One region of the Mesorhizobium sp. P2_E7 genome, then DNA from elsewhere that is predicted to be linked to it. Evidence: riboswitches for the same ligand, from Rfam matches in the RefSeq annotation. Region 1 holds a riboswitch; the other holds the start of a gene.
What was found. Region 1 has a riboswitch for S-adenosylmethionine ahead of AC1DYC_RS18310 (O-succinylhomoserine sulfhydrylase). Riboswitches for the same ligand answer to the same signal wherever they lie in the genome.

Region 1 (8,563 bases):
CGTCTACAACAAAAACAAAGGTTAGACCGGGAGCGGAACCAGGACGGCATACGGGTCACATCGCGGCGCTGCCGGGCAGTGCAAGAAGTCCCCTGAAGGACCAGGATCGCGAGCGCAATCCGGACGAAGAGTTTTAACCCGTGGCACGGATAGGTCCGCGCCGCGCCGGTAAGGTTTGTCAAAGCGGCAACCGAGCCAAGACAATTGAGAGAGGGTTCATCATGCTGATCTCCCAGATCCTCGACGACGCTGAGACGATCCGCGTCGTCGCCCGCAATGGCGGCAAGACCCGGATCATCAACGGCGCCCGCAGCGTCTATTCGCTGGCGATGGAGGCCGCGCGCACCGGCACCGGTCTCGCCGCACTGATCGAGCGCAAGGGATACGGTGAGGCCGTGGACCTCGACGCCGCCTACAAGAAGGGCCGGCTGGTGTCTCCGATCAACCATCCCGATCCCGCGCATCTGCATCTGACCGGCACCGGCCTGACCCATCTCGGCTCGGCTGCAACGCGCGATTCCATGCACAAGAAGCTCAGCGATGGCGGTGAGGAACAGCTCACGGATTCCATGAAGATGTTCCGCATGGGACTGGAAGGCGGCAAGCCGGCCAAGGGCCAGACCGGCGTGCAGCCGGAATGGTTCTACAAGGGCAATGGCACCATGGCGGTGGCGCCGGGAGCGGCGCTGATGTCGCCAGCCTTTGCGCAGGACGCCGGCGAAGAGCCGGAGATCGCCGGCATCTATGTCATCGGCGACGACGGCGCGCCGTTCCGCGTCGGCTTCACGCTGTCCAACGAGTTTTCCGACCACGTCACCGAGCGGGTGAATTACCTGTTCCTGGCGCATTCCAAGCTGCGCAACGCCTCGTTTGGGCCGGAGATCCTGATCGGCGACCTGCCGGCCGACATCAGGGGTTCGTCGCGAATCCTGCGTGATGGCAATCTGCTATGGGAAAAGCCGTTCCTGTCGGGCGAAGCGAACATGTCGCACACCATCGCCAATCTCGAGCACCACCACTTCAAATATTCGGCCTTCCGCCAGCCGGGCGACGTGCATGTGCACATGTTCGGCACGGCGACGCTGTCGTTTGCCGATGGGATCAGGACGCAGGCCGGCGACGTCTTCGAGATCGAAGCCGGGGATTTTGGATTGCCGCTGCGCAACCCGCTGGAGATCGAGCAGCCGGTGAAGGTGGCGGTGAAGGCGTTGTAGCGCCCTTACCTTCTCCCCTTGTGGGAGAAGGTGGATCGGCGCGTTAGCGCCGAGACGGATGAGGGGTGTTCCAAGGAACGCCAACGTCTCACTCCGCTGGAACACCCCTCATCCGACCTCGCTTCGCGAGGCCACCTTCCCCCACAAGGGGGGAAGGAAGAGGCGCTCTCCAAGCTCAATAAATATCAAAATCGAAATACTTCGCCTGGATCTTCTTGTACGTGCCGTCGGCAACAATCGCGTCGATCGCCGCGTTGAGCTTGTCGCGTAGCGCCGTGTCTTCCAGGCGCACGGCAATGCCGGCCTGCGTCTCGGTGCCCTTAACGTCGCCGACCAGCTTGCAGCAGCCGTCGCTCGCCTTCTTCAGCCAGTCCATCAGCACGAACTTGTCCGAAATCACCGCATCGAGGCGGCCATTCTGCAGGTCGGTGATCGCCTCTTCCTGGGTCGGGTAAAGTTTTGCCTCCGCACCGGCCTTGCCGTAGGCGTTCTGGGCGTAGTCGGCCTGGGTGGTCGAGGCCTGCGCGCCCACCGTCTTGCCGGCGAGGGCTGCCGGTTCGGTGGAGGTGAGGTCGCTGTCCTTCGGCGCCACCAGCGCCAGCGGCGTGGTGTAGTATTTGTTGGTGAAGGCGACCTGTTTCTTGCGCTCCTCGGTGATGCTCATCGACGCGATGATGGCGTCGAACTTCTTCGCCTGCAGCGCCGGGATGATGCCGTCCCAGTCCTGGGTGACGATCTCGCACTCGACCTTCATTTGCGCGCACAGCGCATTGGCAATGTCGATGTCGAAGCCTTCGACCTTGCCGTCAGACGTAATGGTGTTGAAGGGCGGATAGGCGCCCTCGGTGCCGATCTTCAATTTCTCCTGCGCCTGCGCCAGCGAGCCGGCCGCCATCACCAGCATGGCAGCGCTCGCTGCCGACATGATCCATCTTGAAATCTGCATTTTTGGTTCCCCTTGCGCGCCGGTCTCTTGCCGGTCACCGAAAGGCAGCCAAGCATGGTGAGCCAATGCAGGCAAGTATTTTGCCCGCCGGTGATCGAGGTCAGCCGGCGGTGCGGAAATGCTTGGAGAGTTTCAGGCCTTGCGCCTGGTAGTTGGAACCGAGATCGGTCCCGTAGAGCGCCTGCGGCCGCTTCAGCATGTGTTCGTAGACCAGCCGGCCGACGATCTGGCCATGGTCGAGGATAAACGGCACTTCGTGGCTGCGCACTTCGAGCACCGCCCGGCTGCCCGTGCCGCCGGCGGCTGAATGGCCAAAACCCGGGTCGAAGAAGCCGGCATAGTGGACGCGGAATTCGCCGACCAGCGGATCGAAGGGCGTCATCTCGGCGGCGTAGAGCGGCGGCACGTGCACCGCCTCACGGCTGACCAGAATGTAGAATTCGTCGGGATCGAGCACCAGTTCGCCGGCGCCGCTCTTGTAGAGCGGCTCCCAGAAATCGACGGCATCCTGCGCGGCGCGCTTGTCGACGTCGACCAGGCCGGTGTGATGCTTGCCGCGATAGCCGACCAGGCCGTTCTGATCGCCATCGAGGTCGATGGACAGCGCAATGCCGCCGCCGGAAATGTTGGGCGGCTCGGTGGCCACCAGCATTTCGGCCCGGTGCAATTCGTTCAGCTCTGCCTCCGACAGCAAAGCATTGCCGGTGCGGAAGCGGATCTGCGACAGCCGCGAGCCGGCGCGCACGACGATCGGAAAGGTGCGCGGGCTGACTTCGAGATAGAGCGGGCCGTGATAGCCGGCGGCGATCTTGTCGAACTCGTGGCCGCGGTCGGTCATCACCCGGGTGAAGATATCGAGCCGCCCGGTCGAACTCTTCGGATTGGCCGAGGCGGACACGTTTGCAGGCAGCGCCAGGCTTTCGAGCAGCGGCACGATGTAGACGCAGCCGGTTTCCAGCACCGCGCCATCGCTGAGATTGATCTCGTGCAGCTTCAGCCGGTCGAGCTTTTCCGACACCTTGTGGTTGGGGCCTGGCAGGAAGGACGCGCGCACGCGAAAAGCCTTGTCGCCGAGCCTGAGATCGAGGCTGGCCGGCTGGACCTGATCGGCGTCGAGCGCGCGCGGTGACTTCAGCGCGCCGGACTGGAACAGCGCGGAAATGTCCTGATCGGGAAGAATGCCTGTCTGCCGCAAAGGCTGGCTCCACTCCAAGGCCGGTGACATGAGGCAGGTTTCTTGCCGCAAAACCGCAGGGCACTTTTGCGGAACCTGCCTTGGTACAAACCTCTTAATGAAGCCGGCAATTGACGCAAGCATGGCTGAGGTCTAAAGGGTCGTTATCCCGTGGTGATTTGGCCGGTCGGCTTGCAGCCACGTTAAACAAGTCGCTAAAGGACCGTCGGGCCGCAAGGCCGTATGGACCGGTTGCGACTTTCGCGGCCGGTTTTTTTGTGTCTGGAACAAAAACGATGAGCACCAAGAAGCGTAACTGGAAGCCTCAGACCGCACTCGTGCATGGGGGAACACTGCGTTCCCAGTTCGGCGAAACGTCGGAAGCGATGTACCTCACCCAAGGCTATGTCTATGAGACGGCACAGGCCGCCGAAGCCCGTTTCAAGGGCGAGGAGCCGGGCTTCATCTATTCGCGCTACGCCAACCCGACCGTCGACATGTTCGAAAAGCGCATGTGCGCGCTGGAAGGCGCCGAAGACGCCCGCGCGACCGCCTCCGGCATGGCCGCGGTGACGGCTGCCCTTTTGTGCAGCGCAAAGGCCGGCGATCATATCGTGGCTGCGCGCGCGCTGTTCGGCTCCTGCCGCTGGGTGGTCGAAACGCTGGCGCCGAAATACGGCATCGAGGCGACCCTGGTCGACGGCACCGACATCGCCAATTGGGAAAAGGCGGTCAGGCCGAACACGAAGCTGTTCTTCCTGGAAAGCCCGACCAACCCGACGCTTGAAGTGGTCGACATCGCCGCCGTTGCCTCGCTCGCCACCTCGATCGGCGCCAGGCTGATCGTCGACAATGTCTTTGCCACGCCTTTGCAGCAGAAACCGTTGCAGCTCGGCGCCCACATCGTCGTCTACTCCGCGACCAAACACATTGACGGCCAGGGACGGTGTCTCGGCGGCATCATCCTGTCGGACAAGAAGTGGATCGACGAGAATCTGCACGACTATTTCCGCCACACCGGCCCGAGCCTGTCGCCGTTCAACGCCTGGACGCTGCTGAAGGGCCTGGAGACGCTGCCGGTGCGGGTGCGCCAGCAGACGGAAAGTGCCGGCAAGATCGCCGACTTCCTGGCCGGGCAGCCGCAGATCGTGCGCGTCATCTATCCCGGCCGCGCCGACCACCCGCAGGCCGACATCGTCAAGAAGCAGATGACCGGCGGCTCGACGCTGATCTGCCTCGACGTCAAGGGCGGCAAGCAGGCGGCCTTCGCCCTGCAGAACGCGCTCGACATCGTGCTGATCTCCAACAATCTCGGCGACGCCAAGAGCCTGATCACCCATCCGGCGACGACGACGCACAAGAACCTCAGCGACGAGGCACGCGCCGAGCTCGGCATCGGACCGGGAACGCTCCGACTGTCGGTTGGTCTGGAGGATACGGACGATCTGCTTGAGGACGTTGCGCAGGCGCTGAAGGCGGCGAAGTAGCGGCCTGCTTCGGAAGCAAGGTAAAGGCCCGGGCGTTGATCAGGCGCCCGACGAGGCCTCTTCCAGTTCCGTCATCGCCTTGGTGCGGATGGTCATGGCATTGCCGCGCCATTCGACCGCACCGCCGAGCCAACCGCGCGACCAGATGGCGGGAAGCATCACATCGCGCACGATCATTGCGGTGACGATGCGCGGCGACAGATACCAGCCCTTGGCCCAGGCAAGCAGGCATTCCGGCGCATAGGCAAAGGCCAGGACGCCCAAAGCCGTGGTGGGCAGGCTGACGCCGGCGCTTGCCGCCGCCACCAGCGCCAGCAGCAGCGGCACCGCCACGCCGGTCAGGATTTCGGGCGTGTAGAACAGCGGGAAGGTGACGCGGCGCAGCCGCGACCAGCGCGTCTGGCGCGACCATATCTCGGCGAACGTGCGCTGGCCGAGCGGCTGTTCGAAAGGCGAAGCAACGAGATTGACGCGCAGGCCGAGCCCATTGACCAGCTTGGTCGCGGCGGCATCCTCGGCGATCTCGGCAGCAAGCGCCTCGATGCCGCCATTGGCGTCGAGCATTGGCTTGTTCCACAGCATGCTCTTGCCCTGGGCAAAGCCGAGGCCCAGCGCCTCGCCGGCATATTGCCAGCGCGCCTGCAGCGTGTTGAGGAAAGCGCATTCGACCTCGGCCCAGAAACCATCCGGCCGCGAGTCGATCGGGGTCGAGCAGACAAGCCCGGTGTCCGGCCGCCAGGCCGCCATCAGATGCTGGACGTAGTCGACAGGCATCAGCACGTTGGAATCGGCCAGGATGACCCAATTGTGCTGCGCCGCCTGCCAGCCCTTGACGCAGTTGTTGAGCTTCGGGTTGGCGCTGACCCGGTCATCGCCGATGAGGAGCTGCGCCGGGATCTCGGGATGGCCGGCGATCGCGGCGTTGATGAGCTTGACCACGGGGTCTTCAGCATGAGCGACGCAGAAGATCAGCTCGTAGCGCGGCCAGCCGAGCGAGAAGGCGCGCTGCAGCGTCTCCTGCGTAAATGGCTCCACCCCGCGCGATGGCACCACGATCGAAACCGGCGGCGCCTTTCTGGCCGGCGGCGCAATCGGGCGCGGCCGCCTCAGGCTGAGCGAGGCGAGCACAATGCCGGCGAGATTGGAGAGAAGCAGGAGTGTCGAAAGCAGTGCTGCTATGACTGTCAGTTCCATCCAGATCTGGTCACTCCGGAAAAAAGCGGCCAGGAATGGCCGTTTTCAACAGTTCGACAGAGCGCTGAGTCGCCCGACACGGTTCATGCACACCATCATTGTCATGTGTCACTTAAATGACATTGTTGTTCGGCACCTGCGCATGAGGCCTAATGCGGGTGTACGGCAAGAGCGCCGACAGGTCCGTTGGTGTCGTTTGGAGCAGCCTATGTACCGCGCCGTCACGCGCAACATCGAAGTGCAGGTCAGACCGTTCTACCTGGAGGATCGCTCGGATCCGTCGGAGAACCGTTATGTCTGGGGCTATCAGGTGACGATCGACAACCAGTCGGACGAGTTCGTGCAGCTTATGTCGCGCTACTGGCACATCACCGACGGCAGCGGCCGGGTCGAGGAAGTGCGCGGCGCCGGCGTCGTCGGCGACCAGCCCGAACTCAATCCCGGCGACAGCTATCAATACACGTCAGGCTGCCCGCTCTCGACGCCGTCGGGCTTCATGGTCGGACACTACACGATGCGCAACAAAAGGGGCGAGACGTTCGACATCGCTATTCCCGCGTTTTCGCTGGATCTGCCGGGGACGCGGCGAACGGTGAATTGAGAGGGCTTGGTTCCTCGCCCCCGCAAGGCGGGGGAGAGGTGGCCCGGCGAAGCCGGGACGGAGAGGGGGACGACCGTCGCGAAGCCAGAATCCGGTAAGGGTCAGGCGCAAGACCTGCAACGTCAGCGAATCCCCGTCTGCAGCAAAGACCCCTCTCCGTCCCGGCTTCGCCGGGCCACCTCTCCCCACTTCGTGGGGCGAGGAATCGGAGTTTGACCCTTACTGTGCCGCAAACTCCGCCGGGTCGAAGTCATACTGCTTCGAGCAGAACTCGCAGGCGACGTGGATGCCGCCATCCTCGGTCGAGTCCTTGATCTCCTGCGCGGAGAAGCCTTCGAGGATGCCGCGGATCTTGTCGCGCGAGCACGAGCACTGATCGGTGACCGGCACGCCGCCGAAGACGCGCACGCCATGTTCGTGGAACAACCGGTAGAGCAACCGCTCGGCGCCGATGGTCGGGTCGATCAGTTCGGTCGGCTCGATGGTGCCGAGCAGCGCCACCAGCTCACGCCACGAATTGTCGGCCGGCTCTTGCGTGACGTCGCGCGGATCGCCGTCGCCGCCCGAAATGTCGGGCACGCGCATGCGCTCGGGCGACTGCGGCAGGAACTGCGCCAGGATGCCGCCGGCGCGCCACTGTTCGCGCGCGCCGCCGGGACCCGGCGTCAGAAGCTTGGCCACCGAAAGCCTGAGGTCGGTCGGGATCTGTTCCGACTGGCGGAAATAGGTGCGCGCAGCGTCTTCCAGCGTCTCGCCGTCAAGCTGGACGATGCCCTGATAGCGCTGCGTGTGCGCGCCCTGGTCGATGGTCAGCGCCAAAACACCGCTACCCAGCAGCGTCTGCTGCGAGGTCTCGTCGGCGGCCACCAGGGCTTCCAGCCGATCGGCGTCGAAGCGGGCATAGGCTCGCAATGCCGAGGGCGTGGAGAAATCCGCGACCAGCATGTCGACCGGCCCGTCGGTGCGGGTCTGCAGGATGAACTTGCCCTCGAACTTCAACGAGGTGCCGAGCAGCACCGTCAGCACGCAGGCTTCCGCCAGCAGCCGGGCAACCGGCTCGGGATAGTCGTGGCGGCTGAGGATGGCGTCGAGCATCGGCCCGAGCTGCACGGTGCGGCCGCGCACGTCGAGCGGGCCGACCTCGAACGGCACGACGTGATCGTCGCCGGCATAGCCGAACTCGCCGAGTTTGGGGTGATGTTCAGTCACTTGATGCGTTTCCAACATGACAAAGCTCCAGGGCGCGGCCATGCGGCCCGGAGGGGTGCATGCGTCCAAACGCGCTTGATTTGCGTGATGCGGCGCAGATAGGCATCACGCCGCCCCAGATCAAGCGCCCAAGCACGTCAGGCACCAAGACACTTCAAGCCCCAAGACACCAGGCGAGCACGGCCTTCTGGGCGTGGAGCCGGTTCTCGGCCTCGTCGAAGACCACCGAATGCGGGCCGTCGATGACCTCGTCGGTCACCTCCTCGCCGCGATGCGCCGGCAGGCAGTGCATGAACAGGGCGTCGGGCTTGGCCCTTGCCATCAGCGCCGCATTGACCTGATAGGGCGAGAAGACATTGTGGCCGCGGGCGCGGTGCTCCTGGCCCATCGACACCCAGCAATCGGTGACGACGCAATCGGCCTGGTCGACGGCTTCCTCGGGCGAGCGGGTAAAGCTCAGCTTGCCGCCATTGGTCTTCGACCAGTCGATATGCTTCTGCGCCGGCTCGCTGCCTTCCGGCACCGCGACATTGAGGTTGAAGCGGAACCGTGCCGAGGCTTCGAGCAGCGAATGCAGCACATTGTTGCCGTCGCCGGTCCAGGCGATGGTCTTGCCGGCAACCGGACCGCGATGCTCCTCGAAGGTCATGATGTCGGCCATCAGCTGGCAGGGATGGGTGTCATCGGTCAGCCCGTTGATGACCGGGATGGTGGCGTTCTCGGTCAGTTCGAGCAGCC
Region 2 (8,563 bases), on a different contig from region 1:
GACCGACCCGGCCGACGACACCGATCCGGTTTCGCTGTTCAGCGCAGGGACCGCAGCGGGTGAGCTGCGGCCCGACGGCCTGGACGTCGGCTACGTCGGAAGCTTCACCGATCTGGAGATCGATGCCGACGCGATCGGCGGGCGCGTCCTGCCGCCGCTCGATGGCAGCGGCGACGCGACGCTGAAGAACGGCGTGGCGCTGATGAAGACGGAGGCCAGGAGCCTGCGCGGCCAGGCGGCCGATATCCACAAGCTCGATCTGTCGTCGGGAACCGCACGCATCACCGTCTCCGGCCCGGTTTCTGTCGACGCCAACGGCCTGGTCAATGCCGATCTGACCATCAAGCTCAAGGATCCCAAAGCCGTGGCGGCAATCCTCGCCACCGCCATCCCCGAGCAGAAGAGCCAGATCGAACAAGGCTTTGCCGGCCTGGCTTTGCTCGGCAACGAACCGTCGATGCCGCTCAAGGTGGTGAAGGGCAAGGCTTCGCTCGGCTTCATTCCGCTAGGCAAGATCAAGCCGCTCGATTAGAGCATAGCCCCAAAGCGCGAACCGCTTTGGGAGGAGATCCATGCTTAGCCAAGCCAACACATGAGCCGGCCAGTAAAACTGCTCAGCGTTGGCGCGCTGACGCTGGACACCATCCTGCGCCTCGAAACCCTGCCCACGCATCAGGGCAAGTTCATCGCCTCGGACGGCATTCAGCTCGCCGCCGGCATGGCGACAAGTGCGGCCTGCGCCGCCCGCCGTCTCGGCGCCGAGGTGTTTTTGTGGGCAAGCGCGGGTGACGATACCATCGGCGACCAGCTGCTGGCCGGCGTCGCGGCCGAGGGCGTCGATTGCAGCTTTGTCCGCCGGGTCAAAGGCGCGCGTTCGGCGCTGGCCTCGATCCTGGTCGATGCCCATGGCGAGCGCATCATCGTGCCGTTCTACGACCCGAAGGCGCAGGCCGACCCCGACGCGCTGCCTGTCGCCGATCTTTCCGGCTTCGACGCCGTGCTGGTCGATGTGCGCTGGCCGGGCGCTGCCGCCCTCGCCCTGACCGCCGCCCGCGAAGCCGGCCGCCCGGCGATCCTCGACGCCGACACCGCGCCGCTGGAGGTGCTGGAGCGTCTGTTGCCGCTGGCCTCGCATATCGTCGCTTCGGAGACGGCGGCGCGCATTGTCTGCGGCCATGCACTTGATCCGGAGACCGCTTGCGCCGATCTCGCCAGCCGCACCGATGCCTTCGTCGCCGTAACCGGCGGCGCGGCGGGAAGCTGGTGGCATGACCGGTCCGCCGGCTGCGTGCGCCACATCGCTGCGCCGAAAATCAAGGCGGTCGACACGCTTGCCGCCGGCGACGTGTTCCACGGCGCCTTTGCCGTCGGGCTCGCCGAAGCCATGCCGATCGAGCAGGCCTTGCGCTTTGCCAGCGCCGCCGCCGCGCTCAAATGCCAGCGCTTCGGTGGCCGGCTGGGCGCGCCGGACCGGGCCGAGACAATGGCCATGGTTGCGGCAACCTGGCCTGCCTGAAACGGATTTAGGTCTTGGCTGGATGCTCCACCGCCTGGCGGCCGAAATCCGGCACGTCAATGTCCTGGCCGGCCTCGATGATCGAGCGGCGTACGGCGCGGGTGCGGGTGAACAGGTCGAACAGCTTGTCGCCGTCGCCCCAGCGGATCGCCCGCTGCAGGAAGGCCAGATCCTCCGAGAAGCGTGCCAGCATTTCGAGGATGGCATCCTTGTTGTGCAGGCACACATCGCGCCACATGGTCGGATCGGAAGCGGCGAGACGGGTGAAGTCGCGAAAACCCGAGGCCGAATATTTGATGACTTCGGTCTTGGTCACCGATTCCAGATCGTCGGCAGTGCCGACGATGTTGTAGGCGATGATGTGCGGCAGGTGCGAAACGATCGCCAGCGTCATGTCGTGATGCTGCGGGTCCATCGTGTCGATGTTGGAGCCGCAGCGCCGCCAGAACTCGGAGAGCTTTTCCAGTGCGGCCGGATCGGTGCCCGGCAGCGGCGTAAAGATGCACCAGCGGTTTTCGAACAGCTCGGCAAAGCCGGCATCCGGGCCGGATTTTTCCGTACCCGCCAGCGGATGGCCCGGAATGAAATGCACGCCGTCCGGCACGTAAGGCTGCATCTGTGCAATCACCGAGGCCTTGGTCGAGCCGACATCGGTGAGGATTGCGCCCTTTTTCAGCGCCGGCGCGATCTCTTCCGCCACCTCGCCCGACGATCCCACAGGCACCGAAACGATGACCAGATCGGCGTCGCGAACCGCTTCTTTTGCGTCTGTAGTGTAGCTCTCGCCGAGACCGAGTTCCTTCGCCCGCGCCAGCGTGGTCGGGCTGCGCGTCGCGATGGCGACATGGCGGGCCAGGCCCTCGCGGCGGATGACGCGGGCCAGAGACGAGCCGATCAGGCCGATGCCGACCAGCGCGATTTTCTCGAACATCGGTGATGTCATGGGATTCAGCTTTTCAGGAATGTCGTGAGCGCGGCAATCACACCGCGATTGGCTTCTTCTGTGCCGACGCTCATGCGCAGCGCGTTGGGGAAGCCATAGCCGGTAACCCGTCGCAATATGTAGCCGCGCTGGGTGAGATACTCGTCCGCTGCCTCTGCCGAATGCTTCTTGTCCTCAGGGAAATGGATGAGGACGAAATTGCCGACACTCGGCGTCACCCTGAGACCAAGCTTCGTCAGCTCTTCATTCAGCCAGGTAAGCCAGGTCTCGTTGTGCAACGAACTGCGCTCGACATGGGCGCGGTCGCGGATGGCGGCAATGCCGGCCTCGATCGCTGTCGCGTTGACGTTGAAAGGGCCGCGAATGCGGTTGATTGCATCGACGATGTGCAACGGGCCATACATCCAGCCGATGCGCGCGCCGCCAAGGCCAAGCTTGGAGAAGGTGCGGGTCATGACCACATTTTGCGCACTGCCTGCCAGTTCGATGCCGGCCTCATAATCGTTGCGCCGGACATATTCGGCATAGGCGGCATCGAGCACCAGAAGCACGTTGCCCGGCAGGGCAGCATGCAAACGCCGCACTTCCTGGAACGGCAAATAGGTGCCGGTCGGATTGTTGGGATTGGCGAGGAAGATGATTTTGCTTCGCGGCGTCACCGCAGCCAGGATCGCGTCGACATCGGCACGCTCGTCGGTTTCCTTCACCGCAACCGGCCTGGCGCCCGCCGACTGGATGTAGATCTTGTAGACCATGAAGGCGTGTTCGGTAAAAATCGCCTCGTCACCCGGCGCCAGATAGGTCTGCGCCAGCAGGCCCAAAATCTCGTCCGAACCGTTGGAGCAGATGATGTTTGCCGGGTTGAGGCCGTGCACTTCGGCGATCGCCTCGCGCAGCCGCCTTGCGGTGCCGTCGGGATAGACATCCAGCCTGGCCGCGACTTCACGCGCGGCCTCGATTGCTTTCGGCGACGGGCCGAGCGGGTTCTCGTTCGACGACAGCTTATGGACCTTGGCGACGCCAGCCGGCGCCGTGCTCTTGCCCGGCACATAGGCTTCTATGTCCATGATGCCCGCGCGGGGCGTCGGCCGTGCCTTGTCCGCTGTCTTGTCCATGTCGCAAATCCGTCGAGAATGCCCCATCCGGAGGCCGAAGCGGAAATACAAGCCGTGGCACCGAATGTCGAGAGGCCCGGCCAATAGCTTGCCGTTGACGCCGGGCGGCGCGAGTTCTAGAAGAACGTAACAGTCCCGTGGTGATTTGGCCGGTCGGCTTGCAGCCACGTTAAACAACTCGCTAAAGGGCCGTTTGCGTGACGTAACCGGCTTTGCGATCGCATTGCCGGTTTTTTATTGCCTGACGGCGGGCAAGGAGAGTCACATGACCGCGCTCCGCGCTGCAAAAACCAACAACGAGGCCGACAACCCGTCGAGCCCGGTGTTGCGTTTCGGCCCCGACAAGCCGCTCAAGCTCGACGCTGGCACGCTTTTGTCGCCGTTTCAGATCGCCTACCAAACCTACGGCACACTGAACGACGCCCGCTCCAACGCCATTCTGGTCTGCCATGCGCTGACCGGCGACCAACATGTCGCCAATACCAATCCGGTAACCGGCAAGCCCGGCTGGTGGGAAGTGCTGATCGGCCCCGGCAGGATCATCGACACCAACCGTTTCTTCGTCATCTGCTCCAACGTCATCGGCGGTTGTCTCGGCTCCACCGGCCCGGCCTCGACCAATCCCGCCACCGGCAAGCCCTACGGGCTCGACCTGCCGATCATCACCATCCGCGACATGGTGCGGGCGCAGCTGATGCTGGTCGACCATTTCGGCATCGAAAAGCTGTTTTGCGTGCTCGGCGGCTCGATGGGCGGCATGCAGGTGCTGGAATGGGCATCATGCTATTCCGAGCGCGTCTTCTCGGCGCTGCCGATCGCCACCGGCGCACGCCATTCCTCGCAGAACATCGCCTTCCACGAGGTCGGCCGCCAGGCTGTCATGGCCGACCCGGACTGGCATGGCGGCAAATATTTCGAGCATGGCGCGCGCCCGGAAAAAGGGCTGGCCGTAGCGCGCATGGCCGCCCACATCACCTATCTGTCGGAAGCCGCCTTGCATCGAAAATTCGGCCGCAATCTGCAGGACCGTGACGCGCTGACCTTCGGTTTCGACGCCGATTTCCAGATCGAGAGCTATCTGCGCCACCAGGGCATGACGTTCGTCGACCGCTTCGACGCCAATTCCTATCTCTACATGACCCGTTCGATGGATTACTTCGACCTCGCAGCCGACCATGGCGACCGGCTGGCCGATGCCTTTGCCGGCACAAAGACGCGCTTTTGCCTCGTGTCCTTCACCTCGGACTGGCTGTTCCCGACTGAGGAGAGCCGCTCGATCGTGCATGCACTCAACGCCGCCGGCGCTTCGGTCTCCTTTGTCGAGATCGACACCGACCGTGGCCACGACGCCTTCCTGCTCGACGAGCCGGAATTGTTTGCCGCCATCAACGGCTTCATAGGCTCGGCGGCACGGGCGAGAGGGCTCGCATCATGAGCGTCAACGGCAGCCAGCGCGTCGATCTCGAGGTCGTCGCCAACCTCATCCCGCCGCAGTCCAGGGTGCTCGATGTCGGTTCCGGCGACGGTCTGCTGCTCGAACTACTGCAGGAGACCAAGCAGGTCGACGGCCGTGGGCTGGAGCTGTCGCAGCGCGGCGTCAATGAATGCGTTGCGCGGGGCCTCTCGGTCATCCAGGGCGATGCCGACACCGACCTCGAATTCTATCCCGACAAAGGCTTTGACTTCGTCGTCCTGTCGCAGACGCTGCAGGCGACCCGCAACCCGAAGCTGGTGCTCGACGAACTGTTGAGGATCGGCAACCGCGCCATCGTCTCCTTCCCCAATTTCGGCCACTGGCGGGTGCGGCTGTCGCTGTTCTTCAAGGGACGGATGCCGGTGACCGAGGACCTGCCCTATTCCTGGTACGACACGCCCAACATCCATTTCTGCACCATCCGCGACTTCGTCAATCTGGTCGAGGAGCTCGGCGCCTCGGTCGAGAAAGCCACCGCGCTCGACGGCAACGGCCAGAAGATCGGCCTGTCGATGCCATGGTGGTTCTGGAATTTCTTCGGCCAGCAAGCGGTGTTCTTGCTGAAGCGATAGAGTTTGCCCCTATTCCAGCACGTCTGTCGCCTTGTGCGGGTGCCTGACACCCTCGGCGAGGACCACATCGGAGCAGGAATTGTCGGTCCGCAAGGCCAGGATCTCTCGATAGGCAGGCGAACTATACCAGCCGCGCGCATTCTCGTTGTCCGGAAACTCGATGACGATGAGATCCCCGGGCCATTCGTTCTCGAGCACCTCCATGTCGCCGCCATGGACAAGAAAGCGCCCGCCAAACGGCTCCAACGTGGCGTCAATCCGCTGCAGATACTCGACGATCTGCGGGCCCATTGTGACTTGGCGCATATGGGCGACGGCGTAGGCGGTCATGGTTCAACTCCCTGTTCGATCGAAGCGCAAACCGGCTTCGTTGGCGCAATCTGGGGAAATGACGGCCATCGGTCGATTACGCCTGAGGTAATAGGAACGCGGATCAAGGCGACCCGCGAACCTACCCTCGAGCGCACGCTGCCCGAACCGGCGAGGGTGTTGCCATTGGAGCGCGGGGCCTGAAATTCGTTATTGCGGACGGATCGCCTCTCGCATCTTCTGATGACATAGGGACCTGTTCTTTGTAGCGTCGCCTGCCAACATGATGCTGAGCGGAGCATGGAACGGAAGAATCAGACGTATTCGATTGTTGTCGAAATGGAAAACGCCAAGTACATCAACGAAGATGAGGTTGGCGTTTCGCTCACCGCTTTGGCGCGAGAGATCGGAAGGGCAACGACGGACGATCAATACGCCAGACCGGAGGTTATAATCGTTCACAACGGACAGGATACCGACACGCCGCTTCTCCAGCAACGAATCTGCGACCTTGTCCCGCGACTTGGCGCAGTTGCAAATCTGGTTTTCGGCGCTTGCACCGGTGGCCGGTACTACGAGGTCAAGAACAAAGGCGCCGAGTTGGCCACGGGCGACGCCGTCATTTTCACCGATTCTGACACGACGGTTGAGCACGGCTGGCTGTCGGCGCTCCTCAAACCGCTACAGGACCCGAAGACGACTGCTGTGAACGGCTACACCTATCTCGGATTCGACGATTTCGCCTCGCGCACCTTTGCCCTTCTATGGTTCTTCCCGTTGCGCGATGGTGATCAACGTTTTGCTTCCAGGCGAGCGATGAACGCCAACAATTGCGCCTTTCGCAGACTCTGGTTGGCCAGCCACCCCTATCCGGCCAACAACGGTTTCAAGGTTTCTTGCACGTTGCTCACGAACCAGTTGCGAGAAAGCGGATATGACTTTGTCAGGGTCGATGCACGGGCCAGCCACTATCCCCCGCGCGGCTGGCGCTTTTTCTTCTGGCGTGCCCTAGTCACCGGTCGCGATGCGGACCGCAAATATGTGGCGCTGGAATCGACATCCCGAGGCAAACGCGCGCTGAAGGCAACAAGGCGCTGGTTTTCGACGTCCCGGCGAGTGAGCAAACGCCTCACTGCCCATGCCCCACAAGTCGGAATGCCAATCTGGCAGATCCCGTTTGCCCTGATCGTCGGATTGGTCTTTTGCACTCTGGTTTTTCTTGCCCAGGCGGCCATGGCGCTTGGTCTGATCCGGGACGAACCGGAACACGTGCCCCTTTATGTAGTGCATAGCTGAAATGGCCAAGACCTTGGAAATCGAGCCCCTCATCACGGTGATCACGCCGACGCACAATCGCCGCAGCAAGGTGGTGCGCGCCGTCGAAAGCGTGCTGGCGCAGAATTTTGCCCGGTTCGAGCACATTGTCGTCGATGACGGCTCGACCGACGGCACGGCCGCCGCACTTGCCGAAATCCGCGATCCACGGCTGATCTATGTCGGCTCGAAATGGCGCGGCGCCAATGCTGCCCGCAACGCCGGCATCGAACGGGCGCGGGCGCCGGTGGTGACCTTCCTCGATTCCGACGATGTCTACTTGCCGGACCGGCTGGAGCGAACGCTGGAGTGGTTCGAGGCCAATCCCTCGCTCGAAGTGCTGATCAGCTCCTTCGTCTCGCTGAAAGGCAATCGCCGCACCAATTGTGTCAATCGCGATGCGTTCCTCAACCGCGACACGCTGGAGCGGGCTCTGGTTGGGCAGACAATCTTCATTGCCGGCTCGGCGATCACCGCCCGGCGCGAATCGCTGCTGGCCATCGGCGGCTACGACAGCGACGTCACGCGCATGCAGGATCGCGAATTGCTGCTGCGCTTTGCCCGGCGCAGCGGCGCGCAATTGTCCGAGGTGATCGACTGGAAAAAGTACAATTCGGAGAATTCGATCTCCGGTCGCCGCGACGGCTATGTCGAAGCCTATGCCAGTTTGATCGACAAGCACCCCTATATCGCCGATCGCTACCCCCACATTCCGCCTTACATGATCGCCCGGCAGCTAATCGCCGACGCGCTCAAGGGCAGGGTTTCGCAGGCCTTCTCCGGCTATCTGGCCAACCGGTCGTCGAAGGCGCTCGGCTATTCGCTGCCGCAACTGTTTCGCGGCTATGTCGGCGGCCGGCGCTGGCGCCGCGATCTCTACGCCGAATTTCGCGACAAATACGGTGCTCGGCCGGCCTGACGCTTCACTGGAAGCCGCGCAGCGGCTTTCCCTCCGGAACTGCCTCAAAACCTCATTTATCGAGTTCCGGGAAATACGGATCGGAATAAAACCGCCGGTCGCGCTCGCCCTGCAGGCAATCCATCGGTGCGACCGCGTCGATCGTGACCACGGCCGCATCGGCAATGCCGCTCACCTCCAGGATAAGCTTGCGGCGTATGGCGGTGGCGAATTCGGAGGCCGCGTAGATCGGCAGCACGAAGGAGCCAGGCCCGCCGGTGACGCACTCGTCATAATACTGGTCGAGATGGCTGAAGGTCGGCGACGGGCTGATCAGGATCGGCAGGCCGTTGATGACGATGCCCTTGGCCACCGCGGCATCGCGTGTGGTGGCGACCGGCAGCCCGGTATTGTTGGGACCG

Region 2: it holds a riboswitch for S-adenosylmethionine, as region 1 does, so the genes downstream of both, metX (homoserine O-acetyltransferase MetX) here and AC1DYC_RS18310 (O-succinylhomoserine sulfhydrylase) in region 1, are expected to answer to the same signal.

What each region holds. Positions count from the first base shown of each region.
Region 1 is NZ_JBFUER010000002.1:253,871-262,433, forward strand. Features, by position in the region: gene mmsB (multiple monosaccharide ABC transporter permease) at 1-25, shown strand, start outside; gene araD1 (AraD1 family protein) at 222-1,214, shown strand; gene AC1DYC_RS18300 (ABC transporter substrate-binding protein) at 1,390-2,160, opposite strand; gene AC1DYC_RS18305 (2'-deoxycytidine 5'-triphosphate deaminase) at 2,261-3,385, opposite strand; SAM riboswitch at 3,496-3,573, shown strand; gene AC1DYC_RS18310 (O-succinylhomoserine sulfhydrylase) at 3,631-4,821, shown strand; gene AC1DYC_RS18315 (ceramide glucosyltransferase) at 4,861-6,015, opposite strand; gene apaG (Co2+/Mg2+ efflux protein ApaG) at 6,224-6,616, shown strand; gene AC1DYC_RS18325 (Hsp33 family molecular chaperone) at 6,836-7,867, opposite strand; gene argF (ornithine carbamoyltransferase) at 7,980-8,563, opposite strand, start outside.
Region 2 is NZ_JBFUER010000003.1:101,102-109,664, forward strand. Features, by position in the region: gene AC1DYC_RS19685 (DUF2125 domain-containing protein) at 1-532, shown strand, start outside; gene AC1DYC_RS19690 (sugar kinase) at 593-1,516, shown strand; gene AC1DYC_RS19695 (prephenate/arogenate dehydrogenase family protein) at 1,524-2,459, opposite strand; gene hisC (histidinol-phosphate transaminase) at 2,465-3,574, opposite strand; SAM riboswitch at 3,702-3,779, shown strand; gene metX (homoserine O-acetyltransferase MetX) at 3,840-5,009, shown strand; gene metW (methionine biosynthesis protein MetW) at 5,006-5,620, shown strand; gene AC1DYC_RS19715 (DUF1330 domain-containing protein) at 5,630-5,950, opposite strand; gene AC1DYC_RS19720 (glycosyltransferase family 2 protein) at 6,230-7,225, shown strand; gene AC1DYC_RS19725 (glycosyltransferase family 2 protein) at 7,227-8,162, shown strand; gene AC1DYC_RS19730 (DUF1194 domain-containing protein) at 8,215-8,563, opposite strand, start outside.